DNA from 4 places in the Lysinibacillus sp. BNK-21 genome. Region 1 is predicted to be linked to each of the others. Evidence: riboswitches for the same ligand, from Rfam matches in the RefSeq annotation. Region 1 holds a riboswitch; each other region holds the start of a gene.
What was found. Region 1 has a riboswitch for cobalamin ahead of ACMGGO_RS08285 (energy-coupling factor ABC transporter permease). Riboswitches for the same ligand answer to the same signal wherever they lie in the genome.
Positions count from the first base shown of each region.

Region 2: it holds a riboswitch for cobalamin, as region 1 does, so the genes downstream of both, ACMGGO_RS01745 (FecCD family ABC transporter permease) here and ACMGGO_RS08285 (energy-coupling factor ABC transporter permease) in region 1, are expected to answer to the same signal.
Region 3: it holds a riboswitch for cobalamin, as region 1 does, so the genes downstream of both, metE (5-methyltetrahydropteroyltriglutamate--homocysteine S-methyltransferase) here and ACMGGO_RS08285 (energy-coupling factor ABC transporter permease) in region 1, are expected to answer to the same signal.
Region 4: it holds a riboswitch for cobalamin, as region 1 does, so the genes downstream of both, ACMGGO_RS11735 (ABC transporter substrate-binding protein) here and ACMGGO_RS08285 (energy-coupling factor ABC transporter permease) in region 1, are expected to answer to the same signal.

Region 1 is NZ_JBLQTS010000001.1:1,639,234-1,644,209, forward strand. Features, by position in the region: gene ACMGGO_RS08265 (S8 family peptidase) at 1-357, opposite strand, end outside; gene ACMGGO_RS08270 (energy-coupling factor ABC transporter ATP-binding protein) at 505-1,341, opposite strand; gene cbiQ (cobalt ECF transporter T component CbiQ) at 1,338-2,111, opposite strand; gene ACMGGO_RS08280 (energy-coupling factor ABC transporter substrate-binding protein) at 2,117-2,389, opposite strand; gene ACMGGO_RS08285 (energy-coupling factor ABC transporter permease) at 2,393-3,139, opposite strand; cobalamin riboswitch at 3,288-3,473, opposite strand; cobalamin riboswitch at 3,725-3,907, shown strand; gene ACMGGO_RS08290 ((2Fe-2S) ferredoxin domain-containing protein) at 4,053-4,424, shown strand; gene cobJ (precorrin-3B C(17)-methyltransferase) at 4,429-4,976, shown strand, end outside.
Region 2 is NZ_JBLQTS010000001.1:345,595-350,570, forward strand. Features, by position in the region: gene ACMGGO_RS01735 (YdhK family protein) at 1-487, opposite strand, end outside; gene ACMGGO_RS01740 (biotin transporter BioY) at 591-1,187, opposite strand; cobalamin riboswitch at 1,341-1,528, shown strand; gene ACMGGO_RS01745 (FecCD family ABC transporter permease) at 1,674-2,720, shown strand; gene ACMGGO_RS01750 (heme ABC transporter ATP-binding protein) at 2,726-3,517, shown strand; gene dapF (diaminopimelate epimerase) at 3,570-4,427, shown strand; gene ACMGGO_RS01760 (DMT family transporter) at 4,509-4,823, opposite strand; gene ACMGGO_RS01765 (DMT family transporter) at 4,823-4,976, opposite strand, start outside.
Region 3 is NZ_JBLQTS010000001.1:2,147,249-2,152,224, forward strand. Features, by position in the region: gene metE (5-methyltetrahydropteroyltriglutamate--homocysteine S-methyltransferase) at 1-1,665, opposite strand, end outside; cobalamin riboswitch at 1,839-2,019, opposite strand; gene ACMGGO_RS10945 (Lsa family ABC-F type ribosomal protection protein) at 2,585-4,066, shown strand; gene ACMGGO_RS10950 (hypothetical protein) at 4,098-4,517, opposite strand; gene ACMGGO_RS10955 (DUF3888 domain-containing protein) at 4,608-4,976, shown strand, end outside.
Region 4 is NZ_JBLQTS010000001.1:2,310,997-2,315,972, forward strand. Features, by position in the region: gene ACMGGO_RS11725 (S9 family peptidase) at 1-915, opposite strand, end outside; gene ACMGGO_RS11730 (precorrin-3B methylase) at 986-1,663, opposite strand; gene ACMGGO_RS11735 (ABC transporter substrate-binding protein) at 1,716-2,708, opposite strand; cobalamin riboswitch at 2,871-3,058, opposite strand; gene ACMGGO_RS11740 (elongation factor G) at 3,241-4,976, shown strand, end outside.

The DNA of each region.
Region 1 (4,976 bases):
ATGATAGATGTAACTAGGAGATACACTTGATATTCCGTTTTGCTTTAAATAGTAAGAGACGGCTTTTTCGATCGATACGCCTTTATTTAGTTGTACAACATCATACCCTAATGAAGGAATGGAGCGGATGACCTTGGAGCCAATTTTTTTATGTACGTTTTTATCAAGACCTGAATGCTTGATAACAATTGTATCCTTACTCATCCATTTTTCTTCATTCTTCTCTGTTTGTTTCGCACTGTTTGCCAGCATGTTTTTCGCTTTATGCTGAGGTGCCTCAGCAAAGGCAGAGGCAGCAGGAACCATGAGTGCAGCAGATGCTACAACAGCGACTGATTTTTTATACCAACTTTTCAATTGTTATCTCTCCTTGGTGTTATAAATTAAATCTCGACTATATTAATACGGACAAAGATTAGAAAAGTTTCGTAATGGAGGAAAATTTTTCTTTGCTATTTTAATTTTTGGTAGGTATAACGAAAAAACCTAGCATTATTAAAAGCTTTAGATCTGTTCTATTAATTGTTGTAGCTCCTGCTTGGAACGAGGGATGTTGATATTTTCCTGCAATAGCTTCTTTTTTTGCAAAGCTATGACCATTTCAAAAATCCATGGACGTTCAAGATGCGCGCGATGTAACAATTCGTCTTCATAAAACAAGGTGATTGGATCACCGTTATAAATAATTTTTCCAGCCTCCATAACAATGATTAGATCTGCCCATTCATAGGCGAGAGGTATGTCATGGGTTGCTAGTAAAATGGTTCTCTCACCATCATCTAATTTGGCTAAGTATTGTAATACTTGTGTAGCATAATAATTATCAAGACCTGCTGTTGGTTCATCTAACAAAAGGACAGAGGGCTCCATCGCTAAAACACCTGCCATTGCTACACGTTTTTTCTGACCTACGCTTAAAAAATGAATGGGTTTATCAAGCAAATCTTCCACTTCGGTTTGCGCAACGGCCCATGCTATTTTTTCTTCCGTTTTTTCAGTAGACCAGCCGAGATTCAATGGGCCAAATGCTATATCTTGCTTGACGGTCCCTGAAAAAAGCTGATGATCTGCATTCTGAAAAACAATGCCGACTTTTTGGCGTAGGGCCTTTAAAGCTTTTCGACTATATTCCAGATCGTTGCCTTCGAATACAATCGTTCCAGCTGTAGGTTTTAAAATACCGTTAAGATGCTGAAATAAAGTCGATTTTCCTGCGCCATTATGCCCGAGTATGGCGATTTTTTTACCTTTTGGAATGTCTAATGTAATATCTGACAACGCCTTCGTACCATCCGCATAGGCATAAGATAATTGGTTGAGTTTAAAATAAAATGCTGTCATGTAAAATACCCTCCATATACGATGAGGACTAGTAAAATAGCTGCCATGCCTAGCCAATTTTTCTTGCTATAAGAGCCCATCTCTTGCCAGTAGACAGCCTCGCCTCCACGTGATTGCATGGCATTGTTGAGCTCTCGGCTACGCTGAAACATTTCCACAAATAATGCCACAATAAGCATGGAGACAGAGCGTAGCCATTGCATCGGTGAATGATAGCCAAGACGTGCTTGCTGGGCGAGATGTATATTTTGCATGCTTTCTAAAAACATAAAAATAAAACGATAGATTAGTTCGACGAGCTCCACTAATAAAGAGGGAAGTCGCCATTGTCGTAGCACATAACATATTCCTTGTACGGAAGTGGTTAGAATTAAAAAGTATAAACAACTAATGCTACCAAGGACAATAAAGAACAGCTGTTGCGCTGCTAAAACACTTGCATTCCCAATAAAGACAGTCCAATTCCTAAATGTAAACGACCAAATATGGGCAGGGAGTGTATTCGTTGATGATGTAAAGGAAAGTAAAATAGATACGAGACTTGTTAATAAGAAAAAGCTAGGTAGCAATAATAATTTGCCGTAGTATGCAAGCGGAATTTTTGCACCTAAAATGATAAAAGCACTCATTACAAAAAATGTAATGAGTGAAAGTCGTTCATCTCTCATGATGAGCGTTATGAGAAGTAGTCCAAGTGAAAATATCATTTTTTCTAGCGGATGAACGGACGCTAGCTTATTCAGATAGGCATACTTATCAATGAGTAACATAATGGTTAACCTTCTTTGTGTTTGCCACGCATATAGCCGATGAAGTAGCCAATAAAGCCAGCTCCTATAGCTGCCTGTAGCACGAATAATAAGCTTTCGATTTCACCACTTGGTGGCTCCCATAGACTTTCAAACCATGGTTCATATTCCGCATTAATTTCACCAATAGCTGCTTCTGCTTCTCCATCAGCACCACCAAATTCAGCACCTTTTTGTATGAATAAGGGAATGATGGCTAACAACACAACAATTGCTAATAACAATAAATTTTTCTTCATTTGTTAATGTGCCTCCTTTGTTGAGAAAACACGTAACGTTTTTAATTCGCTAACATTGTATTTTTTCAAGAAATTCATCACAATGACCGTTAAAATTCCTTCACTCACTGCTAAAGGAATTTGAGTTAAGGCAAAAATACCTGCAAACTTTGTAAAGGATGCCATAAAGCCTCCAACCTCTGAAGGAAAGGCTAGTGCTAGTTGTACAGAAGTCACAATGTATGTACCTAAATCACCAAGCATAGCTGCAAAGAATATGGCTAGTGAAAATGACAACCCTACTTTTTGAGCCCCTTTAAAGACAAAGTAAGCAATAAAAGGACCAACAATAGCCATAGAAAAGGCATTAGCCCCTAAAGTTGTAATTCCTCCATGAGCTAATAATAAAGATTGAAATAATAAAACGATTGTTCCAATTACACTCATTGCTAGAGGGCCAAAGAGTACTGTCCCAAGTCCTACACCAGTTGGGTGAGAGCAACTACCTGTAACTGAAGGGATTTTTAGGGCGGATAGCACAAAGGCAAAGGCCCCTGAAAGCCCCAAAAGCATTTTTGTTTCAGGATTTTCATCAATGGTTTTTCGAATAGAACGCAATCCTAGAATGATAAATGGGATAGAGATCACCCACCAAAAAATAGCCCATTCGATTGGTAAAAAACCTTCCATGATATGCATGGCAAAGGCACGTTTTGGCACGATTAAAAAGGCTAGTAAAAAATAACTAAGTTTCCACCATGATAATTTCAAAAAGCTTTCCTCCTAACTAATTAATAGATTTTTAGAATATTGCGTGCGTAATTAAAAAAAGCACTTCTCCTTAGGTGGAAAAGTGCATAGCTAAAAAAGCAAATAACAGTCTCATCTGCTAAGCCGCACACCTATCCTCGTAGGTTGAAACGATCACTTATTTTTCGGCAGGTCTCCTGGCTCTAGTTCAATGCTTTATAGGTCTTCCCATCCGTTGGACAGTGACATATTCTATAAAGCTCCCTATTACAGTGGCGGGACCGCGCCGGACTCAAACCGGCTTCCCTTTTAAGCAAAATGACAAGCACTTTGCACCGAAAAACATTCAAATTGTGAGATTTCACGACAAAGTGTAACATGAATTTCCATAAATATGCTATACCTTTTATGAAATTTTTTAAATTAAAGGTCAACGGTGAATATTCTGATAAAATTTTGTGCGCAAATTATATAGATTGTATAAATTTCATACCTAGTTCCATTCAAAATTGATAAATTTGTCATAAATTTTTAAAGAAATATTGAAATTTTAAAATAATAAGATATGATAAAGACAGTTTTCTATTTAAAATTCTACTAAAAATTTCATATAAAACGTCAATAAGTGCTCGAATAGCTCGAGATAATAGGGAAATTGGTGAAAATCCAATACAGCCCCCGCTACTGTAATAGCTGATGAAATCGCAAAGCCACTGGTACAAACTTGGGAAGGTGCGACAGTAAAATGAAGCTTAAGTCAGGAAACCTGCTTATTTGATTGTGCATGCAAACTTTTCGGAGGGAGAAGTTGAAGCGAAAGCGGGTACCTGTATTTCATTCTATTCGTTTTTATTTGGCTTCTACAAAACCTTTACTCTTCGTTATAGAGTAAAGGTTTTTCTTTTTCCAAAAAGCAAATGAGGGGAGACAGAAGATGACAACTTGGAATTTAGAGGGGATGAAAACACATCTCTTTATTTGCAATGGCAGTAGCTGCATGAAGAAGGATGGGGAGGAAATTACCTTAGCCATTCGAGATGAGATACAACGGCAAGCACTCGATCAGGAAATACATACGACAAGAACGCGCTGTAATGGACGCTGCAAGGATGCTTGTGTGGTAATCGCTTATCCTCAAGGAAACTGGTATCGTGTGCCATCAACAGAGCATGCTAGAACACTAGTACAAGATTTACATCATGAATCCTTATACAACGAACATGTCTTTACACTTCGTGAAGGTACATTACAGCGTACTGCTCAAACAACTGCCATTAAAGGGATCGAAAAGGTGAAAGAGGGGTAACAACATGGCGCAAAAAGGAAAAATTTTCGTAGTAGGCTTTGGACCTGGAGATTTTAAGCATATTACGACACGTGCAGTAGAGGCTTTACAACAAAGTGATATGATTATAGGCTATAAAACCTATGTAGAGCTGATTCAAGATTTAGTAAGTGCAAAATCGATTGTTAGTACAGGCATGACAGAAGAAGTGTCGCGTGCACAGGAAGCCGTTCGTCAAGCCGAAGCAGGGAGCATCGTCTCAGTAATTTCGAGTGGTGATGCAGGCGTCTATGGCATGGCAGGATTAGTCTATGAGGTGTTAATTGAGCTAGGCTGGACAGAAGCAACAGGAATTGAAGTTGAAATTGTTCCTGGGATTTCTGCGATTAATTCATGCGCTAGCATACTTGGTGCACCTATTATGCATGATGCTTGTACAATCAGTTTGAGTGACCATCTAACACCTTGGAATTTAATTGCAAAGCGTGTCGAGGCAGCTGCAATGGCGGACTTTGTCATTGCTTTATACAATCCTAAAAGTGGACGTCGAACAAGACAAATTGTCGAGGCTCA
Region 2 (4,976 bases), 1.3 Mb from region 1:
TATATACAGTTGTTTGCACAGCCTCGTCAATAAGGACAGTCGCATTTTCCATACCTTCCATATGTGTTGCGTCCGTTTTTACTTCTGTTCCAGGAGCCAGTGGTGCTTCTTGTGGGTCAATTAATTCTTCATGAATTACCCACTTATGCTTTTCTATTCGCTTTCCACCAGTTGTAGGCTCATAGGAAATAACATAGGCAGTTGTAGTATAGGCACCTACTATTGTTGCTTCGGCCCCTTTCATACCTTCCATATGTCCATCTGTAATAATGGCTGTGCTTCCTATAGGAAATTTCGGATTTTCAGCTTTTTTTAACGTTACTGGTACTTCGCCAGAACTTGAATGGTTCATTGTAGAATGATCCATTTCTTCAGCAGCTTCATTAGAAGTGGACGCAGGTTTTGTTTGATCCTCTGTACAAGCCGATAAACTAATTAGAGCGACTACTGATAATAGTCCGACTGACCAACTTTTATTGAATTTCATATGATATCCTCCTCACTATGTGCTCCTAATGTAGCAAATAAATGTGCAGAAACGATGGATATAACCTATGAAAAACATTTCTTTAGTCTGGCGGGGAGATATGCTATTGAATGGGCATGATCTTCAATGTTTTTTGTAATCTATGGGCGAAGATACCAGCAAAAATAGCTAAAATAATATCTTTTGGTAGTGGAGGAATCATCCAAAGCCAAGCGAGCTTATATGAAAAATTCTCTGGCGCACTTGCCCATAGCTTATAGGCAAAAAACATCCAATTTGTTCCTATCAAATAATTTATAGCCGTTGCTACCAAAGCAGCTACGATAAAACTTTTCTTTGTTCCGCTTCGTTCTACGATTAACCCCGCAACAAATGCCGCAAATATAAATGTAATAATAAACCCAAAGGTAGGGCTTAAAATTTGGCCAATTCCACCACCGAAACGAGCAAAGACAGGAGCTCCTGCCAATCCTACGCACATATAAATTGTGCAGGCGAGCGCACCTTTTCTACTACCAAGAATAAGCCCTGCTAAAATTGCAAAGAAGGTTTGAAGCGTAATGGGTACACCACCAACTACCATAAAAGGTGCAAAGGAAGTGATATTAGCACCCACCATCATTAACGTTGTAAATAATCCAATGTAGGTAATGTCGACAGTTCTTAACTTATGGTGACTATGTTGTGTAACAGTTGCCATGATTTCACCTCGTTTTATAAGTTATTACTGCTAGTGTAAAAAACGAATACATTTGTGTCAACTTTATTATTTGTATAAGTTAACGCAATTACTGAATTAAATTGAAGTAGACTATCTATCTATAAAAATGTATGATAGAATCGTCACAATTTTATAACTTCAAATACTATTGGTGTGACATTTTGAATGTCACTTAAAAGGGAAGTCGGTGGAAGTCCGACGCTGTCCCGCAACTGTAACGATGAATCCTATAATATGATTTGCCACTGTTTAAGAATGGGAAGGCAATTATAGGATAGTGAATCGAAGCCAGGAGACCTGCCATTTAGTAATACCTGTAATGCCCACGAGGATGCAAGCAATTACGGACAATAGCTGGATATTTTTCTGACTTTGTTTAATCTTGGGTATTTCTATGCGCATTTTCGCATGGGATACCTTTTTTTATTGCTTCATTCATCAATATTCAGTAGGAGTTTAAAACAGATGAATAAAAAATTTATGTTATTTTCCTTCGTACTTTTCATGGTATTAATTGTTTCAATGACCTTTGCTGTAATGGTTGGCTCAGTTTCAGTTACACCGTTATATGTATGGAAAGTTATTCTTTCTAAAATTCCTTTTATACAAAATTCGATCGAGCAAGATTGGAGTCGCTCTCAGGAAATCATCATCTGGCAAATAAGAGCACCTCGTGTTTTGCTAGCTGCGATAGTAGGAGCGGGGTTAGCTATTGCAGGGGCGGCCATTCAGGCACTAGTACGTAATTCTATTGCAGACCCGTATATTCTAGGGATTTCTTCAGGGGCAGCTGTCGGAGCTACTTCTGTGATTATTTTAGGAGCCTTTTCATTTTTAGGTATTTACGCTCTTTCAGTATCCGCATTCCTTGGTTCATTACTTGCCATTGCACTTGTCTTTTTCTTATCACGTGTTGGGGGACGTGTCTCTATTTTCCGCTTGCTATTGGCAGGCATGGCTGTGTCCTTTATCTTAACGGCTATCTCTAACTTTATTTTAATGATGTCAAAGCAAGAAGGGGCCTTAAAGGCTGTTATGTTTTGGATGCTAGGTAGTTTAGCTGGAGCCAAATGGAATAATATTGTGATTCCAGCTTTCGTATTCTTGGTTGTATTTGGGCTACTGTGGCTACACTATCGCAATTTAAATTTATTATTACTAGGAGAAGAGGCGGCAGTGACATTAGGCGTTAATCTTCAGCAATTCCGTATTCAGTTAATACTACTAGTATCTCTATTAACAGGTGTGCTTGTCGCAGTTAGTGGTTCTATAGGATTTGTGGGATTGATTATTCCCCATATTGTGCGTTTAATTGTGGGCTCAAACTATAAATACGTAATACCTATCAGTGCTTTAATAGGTGGAATATTCTTAGTGTGGGCAGATGCTTTTGCTCGAATTATTATTGCTCCTCAGGAAATGCCAATTGGTATTATTACAGCTTTTTGTGGAGGACCATTTTTCATTTGGCTTCTCCGTCGTAACAACTATTCTTTCGGTGAAGGAGATTAACTTCCATGACATTAGAAGCGAAACAAGTATCATTCTCCATTTACGATCAGCGTATACTGCATGATGTAAGCATTCAAATAAAAGAAAAGCAATTTGTTGGATTAATTGGTCCTAATGGGAGCGGCAAATCAACATTGTTAAAAAATATGTATCGTCTCCTAAAACCTGAAAGTGGATCGGTAGTATTAAATGAGCAAGATATATTAAAGCAATCAAGTAAAGCAATTGCGAAAAATTTGGCTGTTGTAAGCCAAGAGACACCCGTATTATTTGATTTCACTGTGCATGATTTAGTCAGTATGGGAAGAACCCCACATAAAAAGCTGTTAGAGCTTGATCAAGAGAAAGATTTTCAAATTGTTAAAGAGGCTCTTAGGCAAACGGGCATATCGCATTTAGAGAAACGAAGCTTTAGTTCGCTTTCTGGTGGCGAGAAAAAACGTGTCATGGTTGCAAGGGCACTCGCTCAACAAGCACAGATATTAATATTAGATGAGCCGACGAATCATTTAGATATTCAACATCAACTTCAACTTATGGATTTAATTCAGACTTTGCATTTAACCGTAGTAGCAGCTTTACATGATTTGAATATTGCTGCTATGTATTGCGATCAAATTTACGTTTTACAGCAAGGGCGAATAGTTTGTCATGGTACACCAGAGGAAGTACTTACGCCAACAGTGCTGCAAGATGTATTTGGTGTTTTTGCGGATATTCAAATACATCCAATGACAGGGAAGCCGTATCTTACATATGTACCTGAACAGTTCACGAAGGGGGTTAGCCAAATATAGAAAAGTGTCATCTTCTATTAGATACATAAAACATCCTTTAAGGAGTGACTGTATGCAAATAGCCTTTACGAAAATGCATGGTATTGGCAACAGCTATATCTACCTTGATCTTTTCCAACATGATTACAAGGAAGATATCTTTTGTGAATTGGCTCAAAAAATGGCCAATATCCATACTGGTATTGGCTCAGATGGATTGATTATTATCCAACCCTCTAAAATTGCTGACTGTGGTATGCGTGTATTTAATAAAGATGGATCTGAGGGGACAAATTGTGGTAACGGTCTTCGCTGTGTTGCTAAGTATATTTTTGAACGTCATATTGTACGACAAGAGCTAATTACGATTGAAACGAAATCCGGGATTATGCTGGCACAGGTAGTGGTGCAAGACAATCGTGTAATAGAAGTGATTGTCGATATGGGCAAACCTCTCTTATTGCGCAAAGACATTCCGATGTTAGGAAACCCAAATGAGCTTGTCATCAATGAAATATTTCCTTTACCCCAACAATCTCTTTTAGTAACAGCTTTGTTTTTGGGCAATCCCAATACCGTAGTTTTTGTGAATGCGATCGAGCAAGCACCATTAAGAACATTAGGCGGTATTATAGCAAACGATATGAGATTTCCTTATCGTTGCAATGTTGAGTTTGTAGAGGTTGTTCATGAGAAGGCATTAAAATGCTGCGTTTGGGAACGAGGTTCGGGTATAACAGAGGCATGTGGGACAGGTGCTTGTGCAGCGGTAGTGGCTGCTATATTAAATGGTTTTTGTCAGAAGGAAGAAGAGATAGTAGTCCAACTTAGGGGCGGTGACTTAGTCATTCGATGGGCTGACAATGACCATATCTGGATGCGTGGACCTGCAGAATTTATAGCGGATGGTATTTATGAATTTTTATCTTAATTACTCCCATTTCATGCCATTTTAAATAAATGAATACAGGACGCCTCCGATTTAAGAGTGGCGTCCTATATTGTAAAGCCATTAAGATACTGCTTTTAAGCCTGCTACACCTATGATAATTGCTATGATACTGATAATACGTGATAGATTTTTAGATTCGCCAAAGAAAATGATATTTACGAGTACAGCTCCAACAGTACCAATTCCTACCCAAACAACATAGGCAATGCTTAACTGCAAATAGTTGAAGGATGCATATAAAAGGGCAAAAGACACACCAAAACCACCAATATATAACATTAAGTTTCGTAATGTTTTATGCTGACTATAGAAGCGTAAGCCAACCACACCTATAATTTCAGACAATGCAGCTAAGATAATAAGTATCCAACCCATTATACATTCTCTCCTTTCGTTTGCATCTGCTCTTTAGAGGAATTATCCGCTAATTTTAGACCAATCACACCTAATAATAAAATAATCATGAACAGTCCTTTAATGGCATTAAATTCTCCTTCGAAAATGAAAATATCCATTAATGTGGTACCG
Region 3 (4,976 bases), 510 kb from region 1:
GCCTTTTACAAATCGCTTCGTTAGGCTTTGGGCATAGGCGGATTCTTTTACGGTAATTGGTGAAGCCCATGCAACATCTCCATAAATGATCGGAGGCTTCACACAGCGTGATCCATATGAAACAACCCACGCTTTCTTTGTAAAGGCAAAGCCAGTCAGCTTTTCACCGAAATATTCAACCATATCTGTACGCTCAAATTCACCATGAACAAGTACATCGATATCTAATTCCTCTTGTATGGAGATCCAGCGCTTTGTTTCGTCTTCTAAAAATGTTTCATAGGCTTCATTCGATAATTGTTTCTTTCGCCACGCATTACGATTTCTTTTCACTTCATCTGATTGCGGGAAGCTACCGATTGTAGTTGTTGGAAACAGCGGTAATCCTAAGGCTTGTTGTTGGATCGTTTGTCGCTTCGTAAAATTACTGTGTCGTTCAAAATCTTGCTTTGTCACAGTTTGAACGGCTTGATGAATTAACTTATTTTGGCGGATTGGATGTTTTTTTAGAGCCTCAATCGCCTTCATACTTTCTGAAAAATTATGTTGTAAGGAACCATCTTTATCTCGTCTATATTTAGTCAGCCCCGTGATTTCTATGATTTTCTCATCTGCGAAGGCCAGAGACTGCTTTAAAACAGGGTCAAGTTCATTTTCAAGAGAGGTTGTGATTGGAACGTGCTGTAGGTTACTTGATGGTTGAATCCATAGTTCAGCAGCATGACTTAGCTGTTCAATGGCTTGAATCGTCGCATTGACTTCCGCCAGGTTTGAACGCCAAATATCACGGCCATTCACTACCCCTATTCCTAATACTTTATCCTGCGGGAAACCAAATTGACGAAGTGACGCCATATTTCCTTTATAGCCATGAACAAAGTCCAAACCGAATCCTTGAACAGGCAATGTACTTAATGCTTCATAGGCACTTAAAGCTTCGAAATAAGTCTGTAGCATTATTTTAGCCTCAGGAACGGCAGTGGCTAACTGGTCATACATTTCTTTCACCAGCTTTATCTCTGCTGGATCAAGTGTTAAGACGAGGGATGGCTCTTCTAGCTGAATCCAAGTGGCACCTGCATCCACTAATTCTTTTAATACCTGCGTATAGAGTGGTAATAAAGCTAATAAGTACTCAACCTGTGTTAATTTGTTGTAGCCTTTCGTTAACTTATAAAATGTATAGGGACCAATTAGTGTCGGCTTCGCAATGATACCGAAAGTTTCCTTCGCCTCTAAAAAGTCGGCTAACACTTTATTTTCTGTTAGTTGTAAGGCTTGTCCCTCATACTCTGGAACAATGTAGTGATAATTTGTATTAAACCATTTTGTCATTTCACTAGCTACGGCTGTTTTGTCTCCTCTTGCTACACTGAAGTAGGTATGAAAATCGACTTTACCACCTTGCCAGTTAAAGCGCTTTGGAACTAAACCAAACATCAAAGCTGTATCTAACATTCTATCGTAAAACGTAAAGTCGCCAACTGTCACCATATCGATTCCAAGTTGCAGCTGCTTGTTTATTCTTGATAAACGGATTTTCTTTAATTTTTCCTCAAAGTCCTCCTCAGAAAGTTCATTGCGCCAAAATGCTTCTAGTGCTTTTTTCCATTCGCGTTCCTCCCCTATATAGGGATAACCGATCAATGTACTTGTATAGTTCATGTTTTTAAGCTCCTTTTTTAGAAAAAATAAAAAGCCATTCTCCTATTAGGAAAATGGCTGCATGTTAAAATTAATAATGCTAAAACAATACGAAAAAGTATCTACTTTCGCATAAACGTTATCGCACAGTGCCTATTTGGTCACTTTTCACCACCTATTTCCACGTAGGTATTTGGTGTGTACTAGAAATTGGCAGGTCTCCTGGCTTTCCATCAACACGCCTCACAGCCTTCCCAGTTTCCCCAGTGGCATTTGTGATTTGCTCCGAATTACAGTTGCGGGACAGCGTCGGATTTGCACCGACTTCCCTTTTAAGCCAAACTTTCATTTGGCACCAAGTCTTACACAATATTCAATTATGCTCCTACTATAGCACATATTTCAGAATAGTAGAAATTATTTTTCAACTATTATATAAATTATTTCTATAAATATTATAGGAATTGTTGTATAGTACTAAATGAAAATAAGGTTACATTGTATTCTGTAAAAAAATTTGTTACTATAAAAAGACAATTATGAGAGGACTGATGAATGGACAATGAAGAACTAAACTATATTTTTATTTGAATTGAATGATTTCAAACACAAAATATAGGGTTAGTCTATCCATTTTTAACTATCAGTTTGCATTTTATTTGTCATGACACAAATGGCAAATCGCATTTATTCAGAGAAAGACTAATCCTTCCAATGTACAATTGGAGGGTTTTTTTCTTGCTTTCATAGTTGATTTTGTACCTTTCATTTACCCATAAAGGAGAGGAAAAAATATGAGCGATTCAGAAACTATTGTAACGCATGTAACACTCCGTATAAGTCGTTAATATCCATCTGCTTATACGGAGAAATGAACCATAGATGGATAGACCGACTTTGTATGAAAAGTAAACTGTTGCAATACAAAGGAGGAATTATCATGTCCATGATACAAGTACAAAACCTAACTTTTTCTTATCCAAGCAGCTTTGACAATATTTTTGAGAATGTCAACTTTCAAATCGATACGGATTGGAAACTTGGATTTATCGGTAGAAACGGACGAGGTAAAACAACATTCTTTCAGTTGTTATTAGGAAATTATGAGTATAGCGGAAAAATCATCTCTTCTGTAGACTTCACTTATTTCCCCTATCCAGTTTCTGATCCAAATAAATATACCCATGAAATATTTGAGGAAATTTGTCCTCAGGCAGAAGATTGGGAATGTCTACGTGAAATAGCTTACCTACATGTAGATGCGGAGGTCATGTATCGTCCTTTTAAAACATTATCCAATGGCGAACAAACAAAGGTGCTGCTTGCTGCGTTGTTTTTGACAGAGGGTCAATTTTTATTAATTGATGAACCAACCAATCACCTAGACACGGATGCAAGAAAGACGGTTTCCGATTATCTTCGCAGGAAAAAAGGATTTATTTTAATTTCACATGACAGAAGCTTTTTAGATGGCTGTGTTGACCATATCCTATCGATTAATAGAGCCAATATTGACGTTCAAAGTGGAAATTATTCTTCTTGGAAGTTAAATTTTGATCGTCAGCAGGAACACGAAGAAGTAACCAATCAACGACTGCAAAAAGATATCGACCGATTAAAACAATCCTCAAAGCGTTCGTCAGGTTGGTCTAATCAAGTGGAAGCCTCCAAAAACGGCACAACCAATTCAGGTTCCAAACTGGACAAAGGCTTTGTTGGACATAAAGCAGCCAAGATGATGAAACGAGCGAAGAACCTGGAATCCAGACAACAAAGAGCTATTGAGGAAAAATCAAAACTGCTAAAAAATGTTGAAAAAACCGAGTCATTGAAAGTAGAGCCATTGGCATATCCATCAAAAGAAATGGTTGTTGTCACGGATGTATCGATTCGGTACGATGACCATATCGTGAATAAGCCTATTAGCTTCAAAGTGGCACAAGGGGATCGAGTTGTTTTAGATGGCAAAAATGGAAGCGGAAAAAGTAGTATGTTAAAACTTATTCTAGGTAATCCCATCCAACATACAGGCTCGATAAAGTTAGCTTCAGGTCTAGTCATTTCCTATGTTCAGCAGGATACATCCCATTTAAAGGGATTGCTATCGGAATTTATTGAAGAGCATGGTATTGATGAGACGTTATTTAAATCAATCCTGCGCAAGATGGATTTTGAGCGTATTCAATTTGAGAAGGATATCTCTCATTATTCTGGTGGGCAAAAGAAAAAGCTGCTGATTGCTAAAAGCTTGTGTGAGAAGGCTCATTTATATATTTGGGATGAACCACTCAATTTTATTGATATCTATTCACGCATGCAGATTGAAGAGCTCATAAAAAGCTCTCATCTCACAATGGTGATTGTTGAGCATGATCAGGCATTTCAACAAACTGTAGCAACGAAAACGATAGCGATGTCATAAAGAGAAGAATCCATTTATGGATTCTTCCTTTTTAATGATATTGAAACCAATGGATCCATTTAGAATTTGTCTCTTTTACGATATATAGCTCACCTAGTGATGCACTTTGCGCTGGCAGTAATCTTGGAAACCTTAATCGAACAAACCAGGAGTGATTAGCCACATTTTCTCCACAGAAGTTCACCGCCATTTTATAGTAATTCTCCTCCATGCCAGTTAATATGGGCATGGGCTTTATCACCTCAATTTGCCACTCCTGATAATCAGGGCTTGAGCCATATACTTTTGGAATGATGTCAGCTAATGCTTGACTAAGCTCGTCTTTGTCTTTCTCCGTTGTTCTCATCAATACATCTGGATTTGGACATTTTAAGCCTTCAGGTTCTGACCCCGAAGTAGCTGTTGGAAATAACAAAAGCATACATAAAAAGGGCAGTATTATTTTTCCCATTGTTCAATTCCCTTTCTTTAAAAATGCTCGATAATTTGCTGTGATTGGTGCACTCTATAAAGTATCATCCTGCAGAAAGGTCACTATTCCATGAAAAAATTTGCTTATGTTTTAATGTTTATCTTCACTATGTTCATTCTGCCATGTAAGATTTATGCGCAAAGTGAACAAGCTGATGAGCAACTAATCAGGGACACATTCATTACAATCCTTAATCCATTTATCGAAAAGGAAATTGATCATTACTATGGCTATCCTAAGCAGTATGGCTTGTATGATGTGAAAATTTTAAAAATTGTCAAAGAAAGTCAGTTTAGCTTTAAAGTTAGCGTGGAAGTTACGACCTTTGAGCATGCGCATTCCCCACCCTACAGTAAGGAAATCATTACGTTTGAAGTCAGTCCAACTGGTGTCAGCACACTTCGCTATATACATGAGGCAGATGATGTAGAAAAGGCA
Region 4 (4,976 bases), 670 kb from region 1:
CAGGAAATCACCGATGACATAATCACCAACAGGCGCATCAAATTCACTTGTTACACAGTTTAGTAGTTTTTGCTCCATGTCATAAATCCAAAGCTTTGCTTGTGTGGCATTTTCAAATTCACGTTCTCCACCTACAAAAGAAAGATAGCGACTATTCGGAGACCAAGCTGTTTGGTAATAAGCACCCGAACCTTCTGTTAGCTTGTGACTCTGCTTAGATTCTAACTCCAATAAATAGATATCCACATTAAATGAGAAATCTAAATCCTCCGCTTTATCTGCTAAGTACGTAAGGTATTTGCCATCTGGCGACCAAGTACCCAGATGGCAGTACTCTTTGCCTTCTGTCACTTGTTCTAGCTCTCCTGATGCCACATTGACAATGGCAATATGGGTAAACTGCTCCATATCAATAAATCCACCAGCATCCGATTTGTGTTTCATTTTCTCGATTTCTAGTGGCTTTAGTTCTTTATCCTTTTTCTTCTCATCCTCCGCTTTATCTAGGATGGTTTCATCTTTCCCTAGCACGACTGAAAAAGCAATTTTCTTGCCACATGGTGACCAGACAGGGGAGGTCGCTCCATTTTTACAATGTGTCACCTGTTTTGCCTCTCCACCTGCTTTCGAAAGAACATAAATTTGCGACTTACCTGTTCTCGTTGACAAAAATGCAATTTGACTACCATCTGGTGACCAAACAGGGGAACTCGTTCTATCTTCACCAAATGTCCATTGCTGTGGTGTTTTGTCCTTCAAGTTTATGTAAAACAAATTCGATATATAGTCATTTTTCTTCTCGTCCATACGAGTCTCTACATAAACTACCTCTGTCCCATCTGGTGAAAGCTGTGGATCTGCTACTGATTTTAAGTGATAAAGATCTTCTGGTTGAATCCCTTGTTTCGATGTCATGTTCTTGCTCCTTTGTATTGTAATTTTCTGTGCCTTACTACAATACTTCGACACCCTAAGTAATATTCCTCTATTTAATTGAATTTTTTACTAGTTCCCAATATTCTGCTGACTTTGTTCTGCGATAAAATTTATAAAAGGGCTCATTTGGGCGAGCATGCTCCTTATAAAGATTTATCAGGTGCAGTAAAAAATCTTCAATTTGTGTGACGTCTACCCTCTTAGCGAATAACGTGCCTGCCTGTGCCTTTGCTCCCATTGGTACTGCCCCTAAATAGACATCAAAGCTTTCTTGTTGGTAAACGAGTCCAATATCATCATAGACTGCATTGTAGCAAGCTGATGCACAGCCATTAATATTGACACGCAGTCTTGCAGGGACCTTCATCCCCTCTATGGCATGATAGAGCTGTTCGGTTATCGGAGCAGCCTCCATTTTCTCCCCATCACAAAAATCGCAGGCCTTCATGGCTATGATTGAACCAGAGGGAGCAACATAAAGACCTGCTTCCTGTAAGGCTTGCACCGCTTCCGTGGCATCGCACGTTGGTATGGATACGAGTATACTATAGGAAGCAGAATATTTTATCGCCCCCTTTTCGCCAGCAATTTCGGCTATTTTTTGGAATTGTGCAGGAGTATAATGCTTATTAATAATGCCAGGGCTAACGGCTAGACGGGTAAACTCACCATGACGGTTCAGTGTTTCAAATGTTTGATCTGGTACATTTTTTTGAAATGCGTTCATTTTTATCGCTCCTTATAAAAAAGGAGCTAGCAAAAACGCTAGCTCGAATGGATTAAAAGTTTTCAGGATAGAAGCCCTTTGCTAAAATTTCAATGGCCTCTGCCGCACGAACCCCTTCAGACGCTGCTGAAAGTGGCAGGATGACAAAGCGCTCATTTTTGACCGCTTCCATCTCCTTTAAGGCTGGATCATTTTTTAAGAATTGGATCTTTTGGTCTGCCGTTGTTTCACCGTAATCAATCACGACAACTACCTCTGGGTTGCGGTCTACTGCATCTTCCTTCGACACAGTTGTCCAGCCTGATTCCACATCACCAAAGATATTTTGTCCACCCGCGATTGTCACAAGCTCATTCATAAAGTTTTGACCAGCTGTAAATACATCCTTTTCACCGCTATCAAACACAAGAACACGTAATTTTTCGCTATCTTTTGGTAATTTAGCTTGTACTGCCTCTACATCTTTCGTCATTTGCTCAATTAAAGCTTCGCCACGATCCTCAATACGGAAAATCTTCGCGATATTGCGAATATCAGTGAAAATATCCTCTATTGTTGGCTTTGTCATGTTGGAAGCCGTATGTAAATACGTATGGATGCCTAATTCTTCAAGCTCTTCTGGTGTGCCTACACCCTTTTCGCCAAAGCCACTTTTCCAGCCAGCATATAGGAAATCTGCCTCGGCATCGATGACTTGCTCCTTCGTTGGGTATTGATCGGAAAGAACAGGGACCTTATCGTATGCCTCTTGCAGTGGTTCATAGATTTTATCATCTAAGTAAGCTGTCCCTACCATAGAATCCTCTAAACCAAGTGCTAGCATAATTTCTGTCACATGTTGATTTAAGCTAATCGCTTTTGTTGGTGCTTCCGTATATGTTTGAGTTGTGTCATTATTTTTAATGGTTACTGCTGCTGCCGCCTCAGATGGCTCAACCTTTTCACCTTGTGCAGCTGATTCCGTTTTGTCCTTTGCGTTACAAGCCCCTAAAACAGCGACCAAGGCAATGATCATCATCAACCATATACTTTTCCATTTCTTCATGTCCTTTTCTCCTTTGCTGTTAAAATATAGAAAGAAATCAGAGACTTCTTTACTACTAAGGTAGTTGGAAGGGCATAAAAAAACCCTCTTGTCGCCAAGAGAGTAGCATAGTGAAATAACGGTATCATTACCTTCATCACTATCCCCATCCTCGTGGTTCTTAGTCAAAAAATACATACTGGCAGGTATCCTGGCTTAGGTTCATCATCTATACGCCTTCCCATAGTTTCACTACAGTGGCATGCTGTATAGACTCCCCATTTACAGTTGCGGGACAGCATCGGAATTGCACCGATTTCCCTTTTAAGCAAATGACCAATGCCATTTGCACCAATACGTTCTATAATGGTCAATACTATTGATAGACTAGCAGAAGAAAATTTATCGCGCAATCAGTAGTATGACACTAAAAGTATAATCATCATTATATTAGCACTATTTCGACATAAAGACGAACTATTTTACAAGAAATATAGAAGCTAGTATTCTGTTACAATAAAAAGATAGCATTCTATAGAAACGAGGATTTCTTATGTACAAAACGATCGGTGTACTTGCGCACGTGGATGCAGGAAAAACGACCTTCTCTGAGCAAGTGCTTTTTCATACAAATAGTATTCAAGCACGGGGGCGTGTTGATCATCAGGATACCTTTCTTGATCATCATGAGCTAGAGCGCAGACGGGGCATTACGATATTTGCCGAGCAAGGGCGCATGAATATTGGCGATGATACATACACATTGATTGATACGCCAGGGCATGTCGATTTCTCCCCTGAGATGGAGCGTGCCATTCGTGTGATGGATTATGCCATTATTATCATTAGCGCTGTCGAAGGGATACAGGGCCATACAGAAACAGTGTGGCAACTTTTACGTCAATACCATGTCCCTACCTTCTTCTTTATCAACAAAATGGATCGTGAGGGTGCCAATATGGAGGCCGTCATCAGCCAGCTTCGCAAAGATTGCTCTCAGCATGTATTGCTCATCGATGAGCCACTGCGAGCAGACTATGTATCAAATAATATTATGGAATGGCTGGCGGAGCGCGACGAAAAATTGCTTGATGCCTTTCTAAATGAGTCATTGGAGCATGAACAGTGTCTTGCTCAATTAAAGGAAATGATTAAAAATGAAGGTGCCTTCCCTTGCTTTGCTGGCTCGGCCTTAAAGGATGAGGGCATTCAGGAATTTCTTGACCAGCTCCCGCTGTTAACGGCTTCCCATTTTGACAAGGATGCCCCGTTTGAGGGCGAGGTTTTTAAGATTCGTCATGATGGGCACCAGCGTTTAACCTTTATGAAGGCAACCAAGGGCTCGTTGCATGTACGAGATGAATTTTCATTTGACGAAGTAACAGAAAAAGTGACCGAAATTCGCCTTTATAACGGCAGTCGCTTTGAGACCGTTCAACAGGTAGAGGCAGGAGAAATTTTCGCTGTCAAAGGACTGAGCCAGGCAAACATTGGGGATCGAATCGGTACAACGATGCTATCACAGCCCTATGAGCTTGTCCCAACCTTACAGGCAAAGGTTCAATATGAGGGTGATCAGCATATCAAGGAAGTGCTACAGATTTTCCGTTTACTCGAAGCAGAAGAACCGTCCTTGCGTGTGGTCTGGCAGGAAAAATTTCAGGAAATCCATGTGCATATTATGGGTGCCATTCAATTGGAGGTCCTGACAGAGGTATTAATGACGCGTTTTTCATTAGCTGTCTCCTTTGGTGAGCCGCAAATTTTATACATGGAAACCATTGCGACGACCGTAACGGGCTATGGTCATTTCGAGCCCCTCAAGCATTATGCAGAAGTTCATTTATTAATGGAGCCAAATCCACGTGGAACAGGTAATACCTTCACCAATGCCTGTCATGCCGATCATTTATCTGTAGGCAATCAGCGCCTTGTTGAAAAGCATCTGTTTGAGCGTGACCATCATGGGCTACTGACAGGCTTCCCTGTAACAGATATTCATTTTACACTTCTAACAGGTCGCGGGCACAATGAACATACATCGGGGGGAGATTTCCGTGAAGCCAGTTTCCGTGCCCTGCGTCAGGGGCTGGAGCAGGCACAAAATGTCCTACTTGAACCCTATTATCGCTTTAAAATGAAAGCTTCAAATGACTTTATCGGTCGTATGATGACTGATATTCAGCAAGCAGCTGGCACGTTCGATGACCCGATTTTATCCGAAACGGATGTTATCCTAACAGGTCGTGCACCTGTTGCCACTTTAATGAGCTACAGCACAACCTTTGC